Regions from separate parts of the Paenibacillus sp. FSL R5-0749 genome, predicted to be linked through region 3. Evidence: riboswitches for the same ligand, from Rfam matches in the RefSeq annotation. Region 3 holds a riboswitch; each other region holds the start of a gene.
The links. A riboswitch is a leader RNA that binds a small molecule or an ion and turns the genes downstream of it on or off. The one in region 3 is predicted to bind S-adenosylmethionine.
Positions count from the first base shown of each region.

Region 1: linked by a shared signal. The riboswitch ahead of metA (homoserine O-succinyltransferase) and the one ahead of mmuP (S-methylmethionine permease) in region 3 are both predicted to bind S-adenosylmethionine.
Region 2: linked by a shared signal. The riboswitch ahead of MKY85_RS24710 (methionine ABC transporter ATP-binding protein) and the one ahead of mmuP (S-methylmethionine permease) in region 3 are both predicted to bind S-adenosylmethionine.

Region 1 covers NZ_CP152005.1:1,975,638-1,982,726, forward strand. The annotation lists gene MKY85_RS08935 (HRDC domain-containing protein) at 1-667, shown strand, start outside; gene corA (magnesium/cobalt transporter CorA) at 738-1,673, opposite strand; SAM riboswitch class I at 2,125-2,248, shown strand; gene metA (homoserine O-succinyltransferase) at 2,484-3,401, shown strand; gene MKY85_RS08950 (PLP-dependent transferase) at 3,426-4,613, shown strand; gene MKY85_RS08955 (aminotransferase class I/II-fold pyridoxal phosphate-dependent enzyme) at 4,610-5,782, shown strand; gene mqnC (cyclic dehypoxanthinyl futalosine synthase) at 6,024-7,089, shown strand, end outside.
Region 2 covers NZ_CP152005.1:5,542,684-5,549,772, reverse strand. The annotation lists gene MKY85_RS24730 (DUF2515 family protein) at 1-508, opposite strand, end outside; gene MKY85_RS24725 (thioredoxin family protein) at 651-995, shown strand; gene MKY85_RS24720 (heme A synthase) at 1,382-2,320, shown strand; gene MKY85_RS24715 (Cthe_2314 family HEPN domain-containing protein) at 2,510-3,226, shown strand; SAM riboswitch class I at 3,364-3,505, shown strand; gene MKY85_RS24710 (methionine ABC transporter ATP-binding protein) at 3,631-4,665, shown strand; gene MKY85_RS24705 (methionine ABC transporter permease) at 4,666-5,325, shown strand; gene MKY85_RS24700 (MetQ/NlpA family ABC transporter substrate-binding protein) at 5,400-6,239, shown strand; gene MKY85_RS24695 (DUF2167 domain-containing protein) at 6,415-7,089, opposite strand, start outside.
Region 3 covers NZ_CP152005.1:5,815,873-5,822,961, reverse strand. The annotation lists gene MKY85_RS26030 (spore germination protein) at 75-1,787, shown strand; gene MKY85_RS26025 (GerAB/ArcD/ProY family transporter) at 1,828-2,928, shown strand; gene MKY85_RS26020 (Ger(x)C family spore germination protein) at 2,925-4,127, shown strand; SAM riboswitch class I at 4,197-4,299, shown strand; gene mmuP (S-methylmethionine permease) at 4,391-5,803, shown strand; gene mmuM (homocysteine S-methyltransferase) at 5,781-6,755, shown strand; gene MKY85_RS26005 (FtsX-like permease family protein) at 6,838-7,089, opposite strand, start outside.

The DNA.
Region 1 (7,089 bases), 2.9 Mb from region 3:
TTTGTGCGCCTGGCGTAGAAAGAGAGCCGTGTCTGACCGGAAGGCACCGTATTTTATTGCAACGAATCGTCTGCTGCGTTTGATCAGTGCCTTTGTGCCGCAATCGATGGATGAACTGATGCAATTGCCGGGCGTAGGGGAGAGCAAAGCGACCGACTATGGTGCGGAATGGATGGAGATTACGAACGGGTTGGAGCGTTCAACGACATTCCCGCTTGAATGGGTGTACACGGCGCTGAAGGAAGAAGAGTATGAGAACTGGTTATACAAGCAGAGAGAGCAGAAGTACAAACAGGAACTTGATAAGTTCACCACGCGCAAGCAGGTGCTTGAAGGCATGAAGGAAGGGCATACGTTAGAAGAAATCGTTAATCGATCCGGATTATCCCGACGCGAGTTGATTGAGCTGTTAGAGACACTGGATCTCGAAGGTTATGACACCGATTGCCTTCTTGATGTGGAGCTTGCTGTGATGCCAGAGAACGAACAAGAGGCTGTATGGAGTGCATATGAGGAGCTGGGAGATACGTTCCTGAAGCCAGTATTACATAAGGTGTATGGAGCGGAGAAGCCCGACGGAGGAAGTCTGGAGCAGGTCTATGAAAAACTGCGCATGATTCGCATCCGCTTCCGTCGGCATGCAGAGACAGAGCGGAATGTAAGTTAGTTGCAGGGTATAGAAAAAGACGACGCGTTCCTCCAAGAGGAGCGCATCGTCTTTGTTATTTCGTACGAGTTCATACCCAGTCTTTTTTGCGGAAAATGAAGAACATGCTCAGGCCCAGTGTAACCATCAGGCCAATTACAACAAAATAGCTGTATTTCCAGTTAAGCTCGGGCATATTCGTAAAGTTCATACCGTATATTCCGGTAATAACCGTCAGCGGCATGAAGACCGTGGTAATGGCGGTAAACACACGCATGATCTCATTCGCCCGGTTCGCTATACTGGATTGGTAGGCTTCTCGCAAGTTGCCCATCAGGTCGCGATAAGTCTCAAAGGTTTCCGAAATTTTTACGGCATTTTCATAGATGTCACTGAAATACTTTTGCAGTTGATCATCGATGAGACGCAGATCTTTTTTGTTCAGTGTGTTAATGACCTCTTTCTGAGGTCCAAGGACTTTTTTCAGCCACAGAATCTCACTGCGCAGCCCGATGATTTCATTCAGATGTGACTTTTTGGTATGCATCAGAATGTCTTCCTCAAGCTTCTCAATCCGTGCTTCAATTCGGTCACCTACGGTGAAATAATTATCAACAATCAAGTCAACCAGCAAATAGAGCAGACGATCCGGTGTACTGATTTCCTGTTCCCACAGGATTGGTTTCAGTGTGCGCAATTCGCTGACCTTTTGCTTCGTAACACTAATAATAAAATGTCTGCCAAGGAACAAGTTGACTGCACGCAGAAAAATCTCTTCATCATCGAAACGTATGCTATTGATTACAATAAAATAATGGTTCTCATAAATTTCAATCTTCGGACGTTGTTCTTCGTCACTAAGACAGTCTTCCACAGCCAGATCATGCATCAAGAACAGCGGTTGAAGTACCGCCAAATCGTCTACATCTGCATCAATCCAGTAAAATCCTTCCGCTGGTGGAGTCAGCGCCTGCTGAATATCGTCCACCGGAATAAACACACCGTTGTTTACCAACCGGATTTTCATCGTTAATCTACTCCTTCTGCACCCGCCAACTCGGCGGATATTATCATTATGGGCGCAAAAAGAACAAATCAGCCGGTCGGCAGCGGAGCCTGGAGATCAGGGCTGCGTTCACTATATAATCAAACGGAAGTCACGTCCCGCTGCCGGCATGCTGATGTCAATTCTCTATGCAGTTTGTCGGAATTCGGCTGCCAGTCAGGCCTCGGGTCGCCATCCATTTAATATGTCACCTCTCACATAAGGGTTTATAACACCTTGTTTAGTATACCGCTGGTACAAGGTGCTTTCAAGCGCAAAAATGTGTCTATTTCGCGCCCTGAGGCAGTGTATGACAACGGATGAAGAACGGTTCCGATCTGGACAGCAGACAGAGAACTGCACCTTGACGTAAAGGCATTAATGTAATAAAGTAGACGGTGAACCATATTAAATTACAATCTAATACAGCGAAATCTTATCAAGAGTAGGTGGAGGGACTGGCCCGATGAAACCCGGCAACCGGCGGTATACCGCACGGTGCTAATTCTTGCAGCGACCTAGTGTCAAGTGGCACTGTTGTAACTGAGAGATGAGAGAGGCGCATATCTATTTACATATGACCTTTCTCGAAATCCGAGGAAGGTCTTTGTCATATGCCCCGACTTCTCAGCAGTGATTTTCGCTAAGGAACTTGAGGTTGTTTGTAACGTTGGATGAAGGAGCAATTCAATGTTTTTACAAGCTCAAGGCAGTCTGTCACTGTATTGATATGAAGACATCAAGCCAGTGGCAGCTGCATCTATCTATGCACAAGGAGGAGTTAGACTTACCATGCCAATCAAAATTCCGGATACTTTACCAGCAAAAGAAGTACTTGAAGGAGAGAATATCTTCGTCATGGATGAAACTTCTGCATACCAGCAGGATATTCGTCCACTCCGTATCGCTATATTAAACCTGATGCCGACAAAGGAAACGACCGAAACACAATTGCTTCGTCTGGTCGGAAACACGCCTATTCAGGTGGATGTTGTTCTCGTACACCCAAAATCCCATACGTCGAAGAATACGTCTCAGGAGTATTTGGATCTGTTCTATAAAACCTTCGACGAGATTGAACACCGCCGTTTCGATGGCATGATTATTACGGGTGCCCCGGTGGAACAGATGGATTTCGAAGACGTGAACTATTGGAATGAGATCCAGGAGATCTTCGAATGGACCAAAACCAATGTGACTTCAACCCTCCACATATGTTGGGCTTCCCAAGCAGGTTTATACCATCATTTTGATGTGCCGAAAGTACCACTTGATGAAAAGTGCTTTGGCGTTTTCCCACATACGATCAATAAACCACATGTTCCATTGTTGCGTGGATTTGATGAAGTATTCAACGTTCCACATTCCCGTCATACGGAAGTGAGACGCGAAGATATTGAAAAGAATGAAAATTTAGAGATTTTGGCTGAATCCGAGGAAGCGGGTATCTTCCTGGTTGCGACCAAAGACGGCAAACAAATTTTTGCCACAGGTCATGCCGAGTACGACCCGTTCTCATTAAAGTGGGAGTATGACCGGGATGTAGCCAGAGGGTTGGATATTGCATTGCCTAGACACTATTATCCAAATAACGATCCTTCCCGTGTGCCACCGGCTACCTGGCGCGCTCATGCCAACTTATTATTCTCTAACTGGCTCAATTACTATGTGTATCAAGAAACACCTTACGATATTGGCCCGCAAATCTAATCGAGATTACAGGAGGATGCAGCAATGGAAGACAACAACAAGTTGAAAATCGAAAGCCGCTTAGCACAAATAGGGTCCATCAATGAACCGGTAACAGGCGCCATTAACTTTCCGATCTATCAATCCACTGCGTTTCGCCACCCGAAGCTAGGACAAAGCACGGGGTTTGATTATATTCGTACGACGAATCCAACCCGTAAGGTATTGGAAGAAGCAGCCGCAGCGCTAGAGTCTGGTGATGCGGGGTTTGCCTGTAGCTCGGGTATGGCTGCACTGCAAACGATCTTTGCCATGTTTGGTCAAGGGGATCATCTGATTGTATCGTTGGATCTATACGGTGGAACCTATCGTCTGCTTGAACGCATTCTGTCTCGTTTTGGCGTAACTGCCAGTTATGTAGATACGAATGACCTTGCAGCACTGGAGAAGGTTCGTCAGCCAAATACCAAAGCGGTATTTATTGAGACACCAACCAATCCATTGATGATGATCACCGATGTGGAAGCCGTTGCTTCCTGGGCGAAAAGTTACAACCTGTTGACCATTGTTGACAACACGTTGTTGACTCCATTTTTCCAACGTCCGATTGAACTGGGTGCCGATATCATCATTCATAGCGCTACCAAATATCTGGGCGGACACAATGATGTGCTGGCCGGACTAATTATAACCAAGGGTGAGGCATTATCTGCAGAGATGGCGTTCCTGCATAATTCCATTGGAGCGGTATTGTCTCCAAGTGACTCCTACCAGTTGATGAAAGGGATGAAAACGCTGGCTCTTCGCATGGAGCGTCATGAGTACAATGCGCTTACCATTGCCAAATATTTGCTTGAGCATCCAGCAGTGGGTGAAGTGTATCATCCAGGCCTGTCGGATCATCCAGGGTATGAGATACAAAATAAACAATCCACAGGTAACACAGGTATTTTCTCTTTTAAAGTGAAGGATGCACGTTACGTTGAACCATTGCTGCGTCATATCAAACTGATTGCTTTTGCCGAAAGTCTCGGTGGAGTGGAATCACTCATGACCTACCCAGCGGTACAAACGCATGCGGATATTCCGCTTGAAATTCGTGATGCTGTAGGTGTCGATGACCGACTGCTCCGGTTCTCTGTAGGCATTGAACATGCGGATGATCTGATTGCAGATCTTGGCAATGCTCTGACAGCTGCACAACAGGAAGTTGAAGGAGGCGTGCACTCATGAGTGAGTCCAACAACAAGCCCAATTCTGAATTGAAATTTGATACCAAATTGCTTCATTTTGGTGATGAAATTGACAAAACAACTGGAGCCTCCAGTGTGCCAATCTATCAAGCCTCAACCTTCCATCATTTTGATATCTTCAATCCACCTCAACATGATTACAGTCGTTCGGGTAATCCGACACGTCAGGCTCTGGAAGATTACATCACACTGCTGGAGGGCGGAGCGCGAGGATTCGCCTATTCATCGGGGATGGCTGCGATCTCCAGCGTGTTCATGATGTTCTCCGCAGGGGATCACATGATTGTAACGGAAGATGTATATGGAGGCACGTATCGGTTGCTTACTTCCATATTAAGCCGTATGCAGATTGAGACGACTTTTGTGGACATGACCAATATAGATGAAGTAAAAGCGGCGCTCAAGCCAAACACCAAGGCAGTTTATATGGAAACACCATCCAACCCTACTCTGCGTATTACGGATATCGCTGCCGTAACTGACTGGTCGAAGGAACATGACCTGATCACGATTCTGGATAACACCTTTATGACACCGTACTATCAGCGTCCAATTGAGCTTGGTGTGGATATCGTCGTACATAGTGCTACCAAGTTCCTAGGGGGGCATAGTGATGTGCTGGCAGGCTTAGCAGTTGCTCGCACGGAATCACTTGGCGTACAACTGAAACAGTTGCAGAATGGACTTGGAACTGTACTCGGGGCACAAGAATCCTGGCTTCTGATGCGCGGGATGAAAACCTTGGGGGCTCGTATGGCTCATAGTGAACGGAGTACAGCCAGACTTGCGGCATGGCTTAATGAGCGCAGTGATATTACCGCTGTCTTTTACCCTGGACTGGAGGATCATCCGGGCCGCGAGGCACATGAGCGCCAGTCAACAGGATATGGAGCTGTCGTTTCATTTGACGTCGGTTCAGGAGATCGTGCAAAAGCAGTTCTTAACCGGGTGAAGCTACCCATTGTTGCTGTAAGCCTGGGAGCTGTCGAGAGTATTCTGTCCTACCCAGCGATGATGTCTCATGCAGCAATGCCGGCTGAGGTTCGCCGGGACCGTGGCATTACAGACGGGTTGCTGCGTTTCTCGGTAGGTCTGGAAGATATCGAAGATCTGATTGTAGATTTGGAACAAGCACTTCAGGAATCCTAACAAAAGGGAGTATCCAAATACCCTTATGAGTATCACTTAAGTTCGGATAAATTCCATTCCATATGTAAAAATTTTTACTTATTTTTAAAGCACCTGTACATAAGGTGCTTTTTTTCACATGTAACCTGTGTTACGATATGTGGAGTACAGAAATGCGATGTTGCCACCAGAACTTGCTTCTTTTGAACAAGTTGGGACGGATCGTTATATAATTTCTCTTCATGAGGGAGGCTTTTTTACGATGAGTACGGTAGACCGTATCTTAGATAAAGCCCTTCGGGGCGAACGTTTGGACTTGGAAGACACGATTCAGTTATTTGAATCCAATGAAGTGGACAAAATCGGGGCAGCTGCTAATGTCGTTATGAAACGCATGCACCCTGAGCCATACAGAACATTTGTAATTGGGCGTAACGTCAACTACACGAACGTGTGTGATGTGTACTGCCGTTTTTGTGCTTTCTACCGCAGACCTGGTTCAGATGAAGGTTATGTGCTTCCAGATGAAGTTATTTTCCAGAAGATTCAGGAAACGGAAGATGTGAATGGTACCGAAATTTTGATGCAAGGTGGTACGAATCCAAACTTGCCTTTCAGCTATTATACAGACCTGTTGAAAGCCATCAAGGAGCGTTTCCCGAACATCACGATGCACTCGTTCTCACCTGCTGAGATTATGAAAATGGTTGAAGTCTCCGATGGCCTTACATTGGAAGAGGTTGTTCGTGCTATACACGAAGCTGGACTGGATTCCTTGCCTGGCGGCGGCGCTGAAATTCTGGATGACCGTACACGTCGGAAAATCAGCCGTTTGAAAGGTTCATGGCGGGATTGGATGGACGTTATGCAAACTGCACACCGCATCGGCATGAATACCACGGCAACGATGGTTATCGGCCTTGGTGAATCGATGGAAGAGCGTGCTTTACACTTGCTCCGTGTACGTGAAGCTCAGGATGAATGTATTGCGAACAAGTATGATTCCGAAGGTTTCCTGGCGTTCATTCCTTGGACTTTCCAGCCAGACAATACCAACCTTAAGCTGGAGCGTCAGACGCCGGAAGAGTACTTGAAGACTGTAGCCATCAGCCGACTGGTGCTTGATAATATTAAGAACATTCAATCCTCTTGGGTAACCATGGGTCCTGAGATCGGTAAGAAGTCGCTTGAATTTGGATGTAATGACTTCGGCAGCACCATGATTGAAGAGAACGTTGTATCTGCTGCGGGTGCAACTTACAAAGTGAACATTGAATCCATTTTACGTTTGATTCGAGAGGCCGGTTATATTCCCGCACAACGTAACA
Region 2 (7,089 bases), 270 kb from region 3:
GCTCCAGCAGCCGATACATATGCTCGCGATCGCTCTGATTCTGCAGATTATGCATTAAGTCACTCTGAAGATCTGTCATGTGATATCCGCCGTTGCGAGAGACCATATGGGCCAGCAGAGCCCAATGCAGTTCAGGGTATTGCTCATAACATTCCAGATAGGCTGACGTGCGGGTAACATTACTTCGGTTATGCTCCTGGGTCAGTGTCTTTATCTCTTCCAGAATGATGCAATCTTCTTCACAGACGAGTGCGCTTTGAACCTGGTCCGCGCGTGCAAAAGACTTGCTGCTGGCAGGTAACAGACGCTCTATCTCAGACTGTAGGGCGGCTGCCGTATCGGTATCCCACTCCATGTCACGCAATGGATGACGAAGCTGTGCTGAGGCTTGCCATGCAGCCTGTTTGCCACGCCAGATTTCCCGGGCAGCACCCGGAATGGAACGGACCATCTGCAAGAGGGATCCGTGATGCTGTTCGCTGGAAGAATCGGTTCTGGTGGAAGTCATGATGTGACATCCTTTCATGATGTTCTGGGTTTAAATTCACAGACCATGTGGTTTATTCTAAGTATGCGCTGATTATTTGACTTCCACTCGCCAATTTGCTTCACTTAGGATAAGACAAGGTACAGAAAGGGAGATGAACCGAATGGAACAGATTACTTCCAAACCGGCTTTTGATGTAGCCATCCAATCCCCACGTTTGACGATTGCCGTATTCAAGGCAGACTGGTGTGGTGACTGCAAATACATCGATCCGTTTATGCCTGAGGTTGAAGAGAAATATGCACGTGAACTGACTTTGATTGAGGTCGACGTGGATCAGGTTGGAACGGTTAGTGAAGAGCAGAATATTCTTGGCATTCCGAGCTTTGTGGCGTATACAGATGGGCGCGAACTCGTACGGTACGTGAACAAGCTGCGCAAGTCGAGAGAAGAGATTGAGCAGTTCCTGGATCGCGCAGTTGAAGTGTACAACACGATCCATAAATAAAGTTATATAAGTTATATTTACACAAACACTCCGATGACAGAATAACCTTTTGATCGCTGTTATTGTGTAAATGTTTCATTGAACTTATATAAAAGTATGACAGGTTCATGTTGTAAAAGGGTATACTAGATGAAACGCCATTTCTCTTGAAATAGGGAAATGGCGTTTGTGTGTTCGACATGTTTCTATGTTAGAAATTTGATGTACATATCCCCAGTGACCTATGGGTCATTATTTCATCAGACGTTAACATTTTGTCACAAAGCGCGGACGTCAATGAACATTTTATCCGGTATAATGAATTTAGTTGTGAAATAAGTGTCAAAGTATCGAAACAAGCGAAGGATATTCTTCGCCATCTTAAACCAACAGCGGGTGAGAAAAAATTGAAACACTTAACTTTATTTAAATGGTTAACCGTATTAACCTGTCTTGTCATGTTTCTGGCCACTTTTGGTGGAGGCATCGTAACCAAAACGGAATCGGGCCTTGGCTGCGGAACGGAATGGCCTTTATGTAACGGGAAACTCGTTCCGGCACATACTGTGGCTTCACTTATTGAATATTCCCATCGCGCTGTAAGCGCACTGGCTGGATTGTTGTCCATTGCCTCGTTTGTTGCTTTTCTGCTGTTTGGCAAGTCACGTCGTGACCTGCAATTGTTCTCTTTCTTAACCCTGGTATTTGTTATCGTGCAGGGGATCATGGGGGCTTTTGCCGTTGTCTTCTCCCAATCTTCAGCAGTCATGGCACTGCATTTCGGCTTTGCACTGATTGCTTTTGCTAGTTCCCTGATGATGGCGCTGGGCATAAGGCAGGAGGCAAAAGATGGCGGATTGGAGCGCCTGAATAAATACCCTCGGGTGAGCAAAAAATTCAGGAATCTGGTCTGGTTCTCTACCATTTACACATATCTCGTGGTATACACGGGTGCATTTGTGAGCCACACGAATTCTGCTGGCGGATGTTCCGGATTTCCGCTCTGTAACGGGCAGATTATCCCTGAGCTTTCAGGAGGGGTAGCGGTTGCTTTTGCTCACCGTGCAGCAGCAGCGTCGCTCGTCATTGTTATTGCAATTCTGGGTCATTTCGCTTACCGTAATCATCCAGACAACAAGGAAATGCGTACCCTTGGCGTGGTATCCGTTGTTCTCATCCTGATGCAAGTCGTGATTGGTATTTTCATGATGGTGACAATGAACCGCCCGGAAGTATATATGTTCGTAGCTCTCGCTCATATGCTGGATATCGCCATATTGTTCGGAGTTTTAACGTATATGAGTTTCCTGGTGTACAAGCTACATCGACCGGTTAATCGGTTCTAGATACAGATACAGTTCTCTTGAAGGTACTCGGCCTAATATGAAAGTCCACCATCCAGTGATGTACATCTTTGGACAGGTGGACTTTGTTTGATGTCAGGGGGATCAGGGCAACCTATGGCAAGCAGCAATTACGGAATGGATGAAGTGTTACGGTGATGAAATGTTGATTCGGAAAAGAGGAGGTTAAATATGCTGCGAACGTTGTTGGGGGAAAAACCGCGTATAAACGAAGGTAAATTGAAGGATGCGATGGACTCCATGGCGCATACACTTGAGCTCTTTCAGCGGCAAATGCATGTGGATCATGATCCCACGCATGACTATCGGAAACTGTATGTGTGGACTCAGGGACTCATCTCCTCACTGGATGAACTGGAGCAAAGCAGCTTCGCTGCAGCTCATTTTCGCAAAAAGGTCGTTGCAGGCTCAACGGACGACATGACGCCGACTGAAAAAGCTGAGTATGCCCGATATGTGTATTTCTACAAAGATGGCTTCATCCGCTGCTTTGCCATTTTGGATAAAGTCGGGACCGTATTGAATGAAATATTCCAGCTGAATACTTCAAATACAAAAGCGCATTTTTCTTATTTTACGGTGTTAAGGCAGTTCGATTTTGCGAGGGAGCATCATGATCTTGCATTGAAATTAATTCAGATCAAGGACTCATATCGGGAGCCGATGAGCAAGCTGCGCAAACGACGTAATATGGAAATTCACTACATGAACTCGGAAATGCACGATGACCTGTGGCAGTTACACCAGACTTTGCAAGGTAAGGTGAAGCTGGAGGATCTGAATCAGCATGTGCAGGAAATGCGTCAGGGCGTGGATATGGTCTGTGAAACGTTAACAGCCTCTTATCGTTATATCAATAAAATATGGCAAAGAAATAATTCCCTTTGACAAATCGGAATACTTGGAATATACTGAGTTTCAATTAGAGTGTTGCAATGACAAAGAATGAACAGATCATCTCAAAATTTACATTCACATTATAAAGCATGAACTACATGAACTTATAAAATCCTACAATAACATATTTCTTATCGAGAGCGGCGGAGGGACAGGCCCGATGAAGCCCGGCAACCGATTTGTAATGACATGATACATGTATCATTCGTTATAGATGTTAGGTGCTAATTCCTACAAAATGGTGCAAGGCACGATTTTGGCAGATGAGAAGGTATATTCTTTCACGTGAAGAGCCCTCTTTGTTTCTGCAAAGGGCTCTTTTTTGTACTTTAAGGGGAGTTTTCCTTTAGATCGGGTAAAGATACATGTAGGTGGTTGGAAAGGGGCAAGTGCGATTGATTGAATTAAAAGGATTAACCAAAACGTACGGCAAAGGAAAAAAGTCTACAACAGCGTTATCCGAGCTGAATTTGAACATCCAAAAGGGTGAAATCTACGGCGTTATTGGCCATTCCGGAGCGGGTAAAAGTACACTGATTCGCTGTATTAATTTGCTGGAGCGGCCTACGGAGGGTGAAGTATGGGTTGACGGGATCAATCTGACTGAACTGAGCAAAACCGAATTGCAGCAACAGAGACGCAAAATCGGGATGATTTTCCAACACTTCAATCTGTTATCCTCTGCAACGGTATATGATAATGTGGCTTTTCCACTAAAGCTTGTGAATACACCCAAGGATGCCATTGATCGCAAAGTGAAGGAGATGCTCAATCTCGTTGGTCTGGAGAACCATAGCAACAAATATCCAGCTCAATTATCAGGTGGACAGAAACAACGTGTGGGGATTGCGAGAGCACTTGCGAGTGATCCGAATGTACTTCTTTGTGATGAGGCTACTTCAGCGCTTGATCCGCAGACGACAAATTCAATTCTGAAGTTATTGCTCGACATTAACGAAAAGTACAACCTTACCATTGTGCTGATTACACATGAGATGCATGTCATTCAGAACATCTGTGATAAGGTGGCTGTCATTCATCAAGGTGGCATTGTGGAACAGGGACCTGTAACCGAAGTGTTCCTGAAGCCGCAGCATGCGATTACGCGGGACTTCATGATGCGTGACCATGAAGCTGGACTGGCTCTGGAAGAGACTGCTCTGGCAAATGCAGGCATTGAATTGCAGGCAGGTGTTGCATCGAAACTTGTGAAGATATCCTTTCTGGGGAACAAAACGTATGAAGCGATTTTGTCCAGGACGGTTCGCAAGACGGGTGTGGATTTTGCCATCCTGCAAGGGACAATCTCTACGATTAAACAGGTTCCTTATGGTCAGCTGACCGTTCGGTTCGAAGGTGATTCCAATGCGATTGATCGGACGATATCCGAACTAACCGCTGAGGGACTTGATGTGGAGGTGCTACGTTAGATGGATTTTTCAACAGTTCGTTGGGAAGAGGTTGGTAAAGCTTCCATAGAGACACTGCAAATTTTGGGTGTATCAGGCCTATTCACCGTTATCTTTGGTTTACCACTCGGAGTTCTGCTGTTTATGACAGCCCGATCTGCTTCGATCAAGTCACGGACGGTGTACATTATTTTGTCCTTGATTGTAAATATTTTGCGATCAGTTCCATTTATCATTTTGATTGTTGCTCTTATTCCATTTACTCGTTCACTCGTCGGTACAGCTACAGGTGTGTTAGGTGTTATACCTCCTTTGGTTATTTCAGCAGCTCCTTATTTTGCTCGATTGGTGGAGACAACGTTGCGAGAAGTTGACCGTGGTGTAATTGAAGCGGCTCAGTCAATGGGGGCATCCACCGGACAGATTGTAAGACGGGTGTTGCTGCCTGAGGCGTTACCTGGTCTGGTTGCTGGGATAACCATTACCATCGTTACGCTTGTCTCCTACACGGCGATGGCGGGCATGGTTGGTGGTGGTGGACTGGGAACGCTGGCAATCAACTATGGGTATTATCGTTATCAAAATGAAATCATGATCATATCCGTAGTGTCGATGATTATTCTCGTGCAAATTCTCCAGATGGCTGGAGATCGCTTAGTTACATTTTTCACCAGGAAATAACACATAGATAACATGTTGGCTGTGCAGTCATTCAAACGCCACATGAAAATATGATTAGAGAAGGGGTTTTACACATGAAAAAATGGTCATTCGCTCTACTTAGTCTTATGCTGATCGCGGTTCTCGCAGCTTGCGGAAACAACAAGGATGCCGATAGCGGCGCAGACAATTCAGCAGGTGCACCACGCACGGTTGAATTGAAAGTGGGAGCTTCACCTACACCACACGCAGAGATTCTGGAAAGCATCAAACCTGAACTGGAAGCACAAGGTATTCGTTTGCAAGTCGTTACGTTCAATGACTATGTACAACCCAACCAGCAGCTTGCTGATAAAAAATTGGATGCAAACTTCTTCCAGCACCAGCCTTACTTGGACACAGAGAATAAAGAACGTGGTTTCAACCTCGTTGCTGTAACACCTGTTCATGTTGAACCTTTTGGCGGATACTCCAAAAAGATTAAATCTTTGGATGAATTGGCTGATGGCGCAAAAGTAGCCATTCCAAATGACCCATCCAATGGGGGACGTGCACTGTTGTTGCTCGCGAAGGAAGGCATTATTACGCTGAAAGACAATACAAATATCACTTCTACGATTCAAGATATCACAGCCAATCCGAAGAACCTGAATATCATCGAGCTGGATGCAGCCATGATGCCTCGTCAATTGGATGAAGCGGATCTGGTATTCATCAACGCTAACTATGCGCTTGAAGCGAACCTGAATCCGGCGAATGATGCTTTGCTGATCGAAGATCTGCAAGGTAACCCATACGCGAACATCCTCGTTTCCCGTGAGGACAACAAGGATTCAGATGCAATTAAGAAGTTGGCTGCTGCCCTGCACTCCGAAGAAGTAAAAACATTCATCAAAGAGCGTTATAAAGGTTCAGTTGAACCTGCAACTGAATAATTCAATATGTATGAGTTGACGTGAACTGATAAGAAGAGGATGTCCCATAAGTCATGAATATGACGGAAGGACATCCTCTTTTTGCGTTATTAGCGCTTGTAGCGAGGTGCAATTTTTGAATAGCCACTCCCCAAGTCTGTGCTGAAGCATGGATCAACATAAGTCACAACATAGGTTAAAGTTTCTCTGATGTATCAGCATTGGAGTGATGTCCAGATTGGCGGTAGTAGGATAATTCATTCTGATCAGCATGCTGCTGTTCATCTGCTTCTTGCAGGTACGTCCGCTCGGAGGGAGAGAGTTTTTCTTCATCTCCGTGTGAACTTTTGATTTTGTATCTGATCCAGCCGATTAGTCCAAGAACGACAACCAAGATTAAGGCCCATCCTTTTTTGAGCAAAAGAAGAGCGCTAAATTTTTGGGAAGCCGTATACCCGATTCCCCCCATCAGAAGGCTGTTGAGCCCTATGGTCGAAGTTTTGTCAGTCGATGCATTATATTCCTCGTAGGTATGTCCTGCATTGATGTGAAGTTGATTAAGGACGGTTTCCTCGAATGCCTGGCGGCTCTGTTGAAAGTTGGCCGTATCGATAACCAGAATGGCTGTGATGTACCCTTCGCGTGTCAGGAGTTTTACATTGTAATTCACCATGGCTTGCTGATCAGCATTCTTGAAACCTAGGGAGTAGACCAACTGATGTTTGGTCTTATCGTATGCCGGTTCGATTTCCCAACCTGTTATGTACGTTCTGTATTCGGGATCGAGCTCTCTGTTCTCTTCTTCTGTGCCTCGGATATAACTGCTTAACAGTTCTTCGCCATTCAAATTTTGATCATCATCATGAATATG
Region 3 (7,089 bases):
ATTGTGATCAAACAGGGACACAATACTTGGGAATACCTGCAGCTTCGCATGCAGAGAAATGTTGGGGTGGGAACATGTGGTCAACAATTCTATCCTACGTGCCAGAAGGGCCCATATGGATTCAGGCATTCCTGGTTTTCATTATTCCAATTGGCATTACCATGACTACGCGCTGGATCAATGCCGCCATTAAGCGCGGAAGCTTCTCTCGTTCTAAGAAACCCTCGATATCCTCGAAGGATATCTCTCCAGCAGCCAAAGGACAGGGTCAAGGAACCGAGACAGGCCATTATGCCAATATTAAGTTAACGGAGAAGTATAGTACCAATCTGATTAGCGTGAAAGAAAGCTTCGGACAAAATGCAGATGTTCATATTCGGGAATTTACGATTAGGGGAACGAATACACGGGCTGCAGTCATCTATACCGAAGGTCTGGTAGATCAGGACTTGGTAGATGATCACTTGATTTCCCCGTTAATGTTAGAGGGCGTTCCCCTACTTAAGCAGGAGGGGTTTCTTCATCCAGACAATGCACATCTGTTGTCGGCATACCTGAAGGATCAATTACTTCCTGTCAGCCTGGTTGAGGAGACTTCGTCTCTCCAAGAGCTCTCAATTGGCGTGCTTTTCGGAAAAAATGCACTGTTGGTTGATGGGTTGCCAGGTGCTTTATTAATTGGAGGCCACAAGATCAAAAGTCGAGGTGTGAATGAGCCTCTGTCAGAGGGATTGATTCGTGGGCCCCGGATTGGTTTTACAGAGCAATTAAGCGATAACACAGGCATTTTACGTCGTTACGGAAGTGATCAGAGTCTCTTTATTCAAAAGTTTGAAGTGGGTTCACGGATCAAAAAAGAATTGGCGATAGCCTATATTCAGGATATTGCCGATCCCAATCTCGTTACTGAAGTCTGTAAGCGAATCGAAGAGATGGATATGGATTCGATGCTGGAATCAGGTTATGTGGAGCAACTCATCGAAGACAGTACCCTGAGTCCTTTTCAACAGGTACTAAATACGGAGAGGCCTGACCGGGTAATGGGTGCTTTGCTGGAAGGTAGGGTGGCTATTTTGTTGGATGGAACGCCATTTGTACTCGTTGTACCCGTGACCTTTAGCATGCTGCTTCAATCTCCCGAAGATTATTATGAACGTTGGATTCCAGGAACCTTTTTACGTATGCTGCGTTTTGTAGCTGCGATGCTGGCATTGCTCGCTCCTGCACTCTATATATCGTTTATTTCGTTCCACCCTGGTCTTATCCCGACCAAGCTGGTTCTGACGATTATTGAAACGCGGACAGGGGTACCGTTTCCTTCGATCATTGAAGTACTGATCATGGAAATTTCCATTGAAATTCTGAGAGAGGCAGGGATACGGCTGCCTAAACCGATTGCGCCAGCGATGGGTATCGTGGGAGGTCTGATTATTGGACAAGCAGCAGTACAAGCAGGAATCATAAGCCAATTCCTGGTTATTGTCGTTGCGGTTACGGCGATCTCTTCCTTTACCATTCCTGTCTATAGTGCAGGGCTAACTCTGCGAATTCTGAGATTTGCCGCAATGTTTAGTGCCGCAGTTCTTGGTTTGTATGGCGTGGTTATGTTCTTCCTGCTTGTGTGCACGCATCTGGCACGGCTCTCAAGCTTTGGCGTACCTTACGTAGCTCCGGCCGTCCCTTATCACATCAATGAATGGAAGGATTTCGTTATTCGTGCTCCGTTGAACATGATGAGAATGCGTCCCAAAATGACAAATCCGATCGATGAGGATCGTAAAAAGTAATCAAATTTTCCATCTACAGAAGCTCTGGAGGTGAACTAAAGTGAATGGCTCTCCACAAAAGATAACCACGACACAGGCCGTTATAATTATTGTGAATTACATGCTTGGTGCCGGGATCCTGACGTTACCTCGAACGACCAGTAAGGCCGTCGGAACACCGGATGTCTGGATATCCATTATTCTGTCGGGACTGATTATTGCAGGTGTCGGCATTGTTCTGGTTACCTTGTGTCGCAGATTTCCGGGGAAAACGGTATTCCAGTTCACCCGTGAAATTACGGGGAGCTGGATTGCTTACATATTGGGATTTGCCATGATTATGTATTTTATGGTGATTGCCGCATTCGAAATTAGAGTCATGGCTGAAGTAACAGGGATGTATCTGCTTGAACGTACGCCCACATGGGCGATTGTTATGGTCTTCATGTGGATCGGTATATATATGATCTCAGGCGGACTTGGTGTCATAATACGGGTGTTCGAGATTATTCTACCGATTACAATCATTATATTTGTCATTGAAATTCTGCTGAGTAATCAGCTATTTGAGATTGGAAATCTTAGACCAGTGCTCGGCGAAGGTCTTATGCCTGTTTTCAAAGGACTTAAGCCTTCTCTATTATCATATACGGGGTATGAGGTGATGCTAATTATGACTGCTTATATGAAAAATCCGAAGAAAAGCAATAAGGCGATGAGCTGGGGCATACTTATATCCACCATTATATATTTGATTACGGTTGTCATGGTTGTAGGTAGCCTGTCCCTGGATGGAATCAAAACTCGAACCTGGCCAACGCTGGATTTGGTGAGAAGCTTCGAGATACAGGGATTAATATTCGAACGATTTGAATCCTTATTGCTGGTCATCTGGATTATGCAGATTTTTTCGACTACCGCGATCACACATTACTGTGCTTCGGTGGGTATTCGTGATTTGTTCCGTTCCAAAAAAATGAAGGGGATTATGTATGGTCTGCTTCCATTCATTTATGTGACAGCCATGATGCCCAAAACGGTTGATGATACTTTTGCACTTGGAGATATGCTGGGTAATGCATCTGTGTTTTTATTTGGCATTCTTCCTATGGTGTTACTGTTGATAAGTCTGATTCGCAAAAAAGGAGGCAAACATGCATGATGCCATTTCGTATGCTCTTACGTTTAGCTTCTGCCTTTTGTATTCTGTTGACGCTGTCCGGATGCTGGAGCAGTCGAGAAATAGAGGATCTAAGTCTCTATGTTGGTCTTGGAATCGATGTAGGCAAAGAGACGGAATTCGAGAGAGACATTGCTGCTCAAGGAGGCTCATATCCTAAGAAGAACTATGTAACTGCCACGGTGCAGATCGCTCCGGGCTTCTCCAACAGTCAATCGAGCCAGCAATCCGGTTCTCCTTCTTCCGGCAAAACATCCTATTCCAATGAACAGCTCAGTGGAGATTCCATGTTGCAAATCTTCCGTCAGTTTGCGTTAAGGCGGGATCGGCCACTTATTGGACATCATCTGAAAGTTATCGTTGTCTCCAAGGATATCGCCAAAAAATATGGTTTGGACCAATTACTTGATTTTGTACTACGGGATAATGATATTCGACCGAACTGCCTGGTGCTGATCAGTCATCATTCTGCATTAGATGTGTTGACTTCACAAGATCCGTCTCGAATACCAGCATTCTATCTCACAGGCATTACGAACAACTCTTATATATCCAATAAAATACTTGATCCGGTTCTGCTGTCCAAGTTAGACGCACAAATGCAATCCGGATCGAGCTTCCTGCTCCAGAATGTATTAAACTCCGATGGAGAAGATAAGTTCTCCGGAGGGAGCATCTTTGATGGGAAAACGACCAAGTTCATCGGAGAACTTAGTCAAACAGATCTGGAAGGGTTGTCATGGCTCAATTCCAAAAAAAAGGGAGGCGTCTTGAAGACTCACAATAAAGAAGGATTCACCGTGTTGTTCGAAATGAAGAAGAAAAAGGTTAAAATTACGCCGAAGGTAGTTGGCAATGATATTTCATTCCATGTGAAGACTGAATCCGAAGGCTGGCTGATGGAGGATTGGCGCGCTCCCGAGGAAGAGGAAAAGGGTGAATATCTCAGAGAATTGGAAAAGGATTTTGCTGAACTGGCCGAACAACAGATTCGTCAGGTATTGTACAAACTTCAGCATACCTATAAAGTCGATGTTGCGGACTTTCGGGATAGCTTGCGTATTAAACATCCAAAAACATGGAAGAAGGTCAAGAACGATTGGGACCAAATCTTCAGCACCGTGCCAATTACGTATGATGTCAAGATATCCATCACCAATCCGGGGTCTTCCACAGAATAGCGAAGTATCCACGTATTATTTAAATGTTGACACACTCATGAACAATCGCTATATTTATAAAAAATCATTTTCTTATCCAGAGAGGTGGAGGGACTGGCCCTTAGAAACCTCAGCAGCAGATCTGAAGGATACTGTGCTAATTCCAGCGGGTGAACAGCCTGATAGATAGGAGCGTTTGTTTTTATTTGTCAGTAACGGCGCACTCTTTAGGAAGAGTGGGTCTTTTTTGTTTTTTCTGGATGAAGAAGTAGGGAGCAGCAGGTATGGAGAACAACAACGACAAAGGGCATTTTCAGCGGAAAATGCAGGCACGGCATGTGGTCATGCTCTCTCTGGGTGGCGTCATTGGAACGGGATTATTCCTGAGCTCGGGTTATACGATTCAGCAGGCGGGACCACTGGGAACTATTCTTTCCTACTTGATTGGAGCGATCGTAGTATATCTGGTGATGCTCTGTCTTGGTGAACTGACTGTTCATATGCCAGAGACGGGAGCATTTCATAGTTATGCGGCAAGATATATTGGACCAGCAACAGGCTATACGGTAGCTTGGTTGTACTGGTTAACCTGGACTGTTGCGCTTGGCTCTGAATTCACAGCCGCCGGTCTGCTGATGCAGCGTTGGTTCCCATCGGTAAATGTATGGATATGGAGCGCACTTTTTGCACTGATGATCTTTTTGTTCAATGCTTTAACGGTAAAACTTTTTGCGGAATCCGAGTTCTGGTTCTCATCTGTCAAAGTAGTTACCATCGTAATCTTCATTATTATCGGTGGTGCAGCCATGTTTGGGTTCATTCCCATGGCGGATGCTGAACCGGCTCCATTTCTATCAAATATTACCGCATCCGGGTGGTTCCCTCATGGGGCTACAGCGATATTGATGACTATGCTTGCTGTTAACTTTGCATTCTCAGGCACTGAGTTAATCGGTATTGCCGCCGGGGAGACGGAGAATCCAGAAAAGACGATTCCCAAAGCTATTTATACCACACTGTGGCGTTTGGTTATTTTCTTCATCGGAACGATTGTTATCTTGTCGGCCTTGCTGCCCATGTCGGACGCCAGTGTATTGGAAAGTCCTTTTGTAGCGGTAATGGAGCGGGTGGGTGTACCCTACGCTGCAGATATTATGAACTTTGTTATTCTGACGGCGATTCTCTCTGCTGCCAATTCGGGCCTCTATGCATCTTCACGGATGCTCTGGTCTCTGGCTGACAAAAGAACGATCTCTCCGTGGTTTGCCAAATTGACCAAGCGCGGGGTACCGCTGAATGCACTTCTGATCAGTATGGTGGGTGGTGCACTGGCTCTGCTGTCCAGCATTATTGCGCCAGGTACGGTGTATATTACGCTGGTCTCCATATCAGGTCTGGCTGTCGTTGCCGTATGGATGAGCATCAGCGCTTCCCAGTACATGTTCCGCAGACAGTATATCCGGGAAGGACATGCGGTCAAAGATCTGGTCTACCGTACACCACTGTATCCGGTGGTACCGATTGTTTCATTTATATTATGCCTGGCTTCATGTATAGGTATTGCTTTCGACCCGACACAGCGAATTGCGCTGTATTGTGGGATTCCATTTATCGCAGTATGTTACGCAGCTTATTATTTGACAGAACGTGTGAATAAGAAAAGAGGACAAGTACATGACACAAACACAACCGACTAACCCCATAGAACAGATCCTTCGTGAACATCCGGTCATGATTCTGGATGGAGCGCTGGCAACAGAACTTGAACAGCATGGATGTGATCTGGATGATCCATTATGGTCTGCTCGTGTGTTGCTTGAGAATCCGGATGTTATTGTTCAGGTCCATACGGATTATTTTCGAGCAGGAGCCGACTGTGCGATTACATCCAGTTATCAGGCGACAGTGGATGGCTTCCGCAAGAGAGGCATCGGCGAGCAAGCAGCGTTGGACCTGATTCGCAAGACGGTGGAACTGGCTGCACAGGCGAGAGATGACGTATGGGCAGAAGTGCAAACCTCTGATATCTCGGTGACAGGATTCTTGGCTCGGCCACGACCGTTGGTTGCTGCATCCGTTGGACCCTACGGCGCTTATCTAGCTGATGGATCGGAGTACATCGGTCACTACGGTGTATCAGATGAAACGCTGGCTGCATTCCATCGTCCGCGGATGGCCGCGTTGCTTGAAGCGGGTGCTGATATTCTGGCTTTTGAGACCATACCATCCTTGCAGGAAGCACAGGTGCTGGTTGATTTGCTGAAGGAGTTTCCTCATGCCTATGCCTGGCTATCCTTTTCATTAAAAGATGGGACAAGCATCAGCGAAGGTACGCCGCTTAAGACATGTGCACAGACGTTTGGCTCCGAGCCGCAGATCACTGCGATTGGCCTGAACTGTGCTCCTATGGAAGTGGTGACGGAAGCCGTGAGTATTTTGAGCCGTGCCAGCGATAAACCTGTTATTGTGTATCCGAACTCGGGGGAAGTATACGATGCAGCAACGAAGACGTGGAGTGGGCAGGGTTCCTGTGGCAGTATGAGTGATGCTTCGGAACAGTGGGTTGCTGCGGGTGCACGGATTATTGGCGGCTGCTGCCGTACAACACCGCATCAGATTGACGAGCTTGCGAAGAAGTGGCGAAAATAAATCATATCATTATGAGAAGCCCTTTCACATCCTATAGAGGTGTGGAAGGGCTTTTTTATAATGTTAGAGAATCCTTATTAGATTATTCGATAACCAGCATACGTGGCGATGTTTCCCGAATGATCTGGGAAGAGAACCATGAGCCAAGACCTGCTGCAACGATGCTTAGGCAGGCGAACAGTATCATTCCACCCCAATGCAGGATCAGTGGAAGTTGCACGATACCATAACCGGAAAGGACCATTTCGAGCAGAAGAGGCAGTACATATACGCCAAGAAACATGCCTAGTATGGCTCCCATAGCGGATAGCAGGACCATCCCCATGGTGACTGA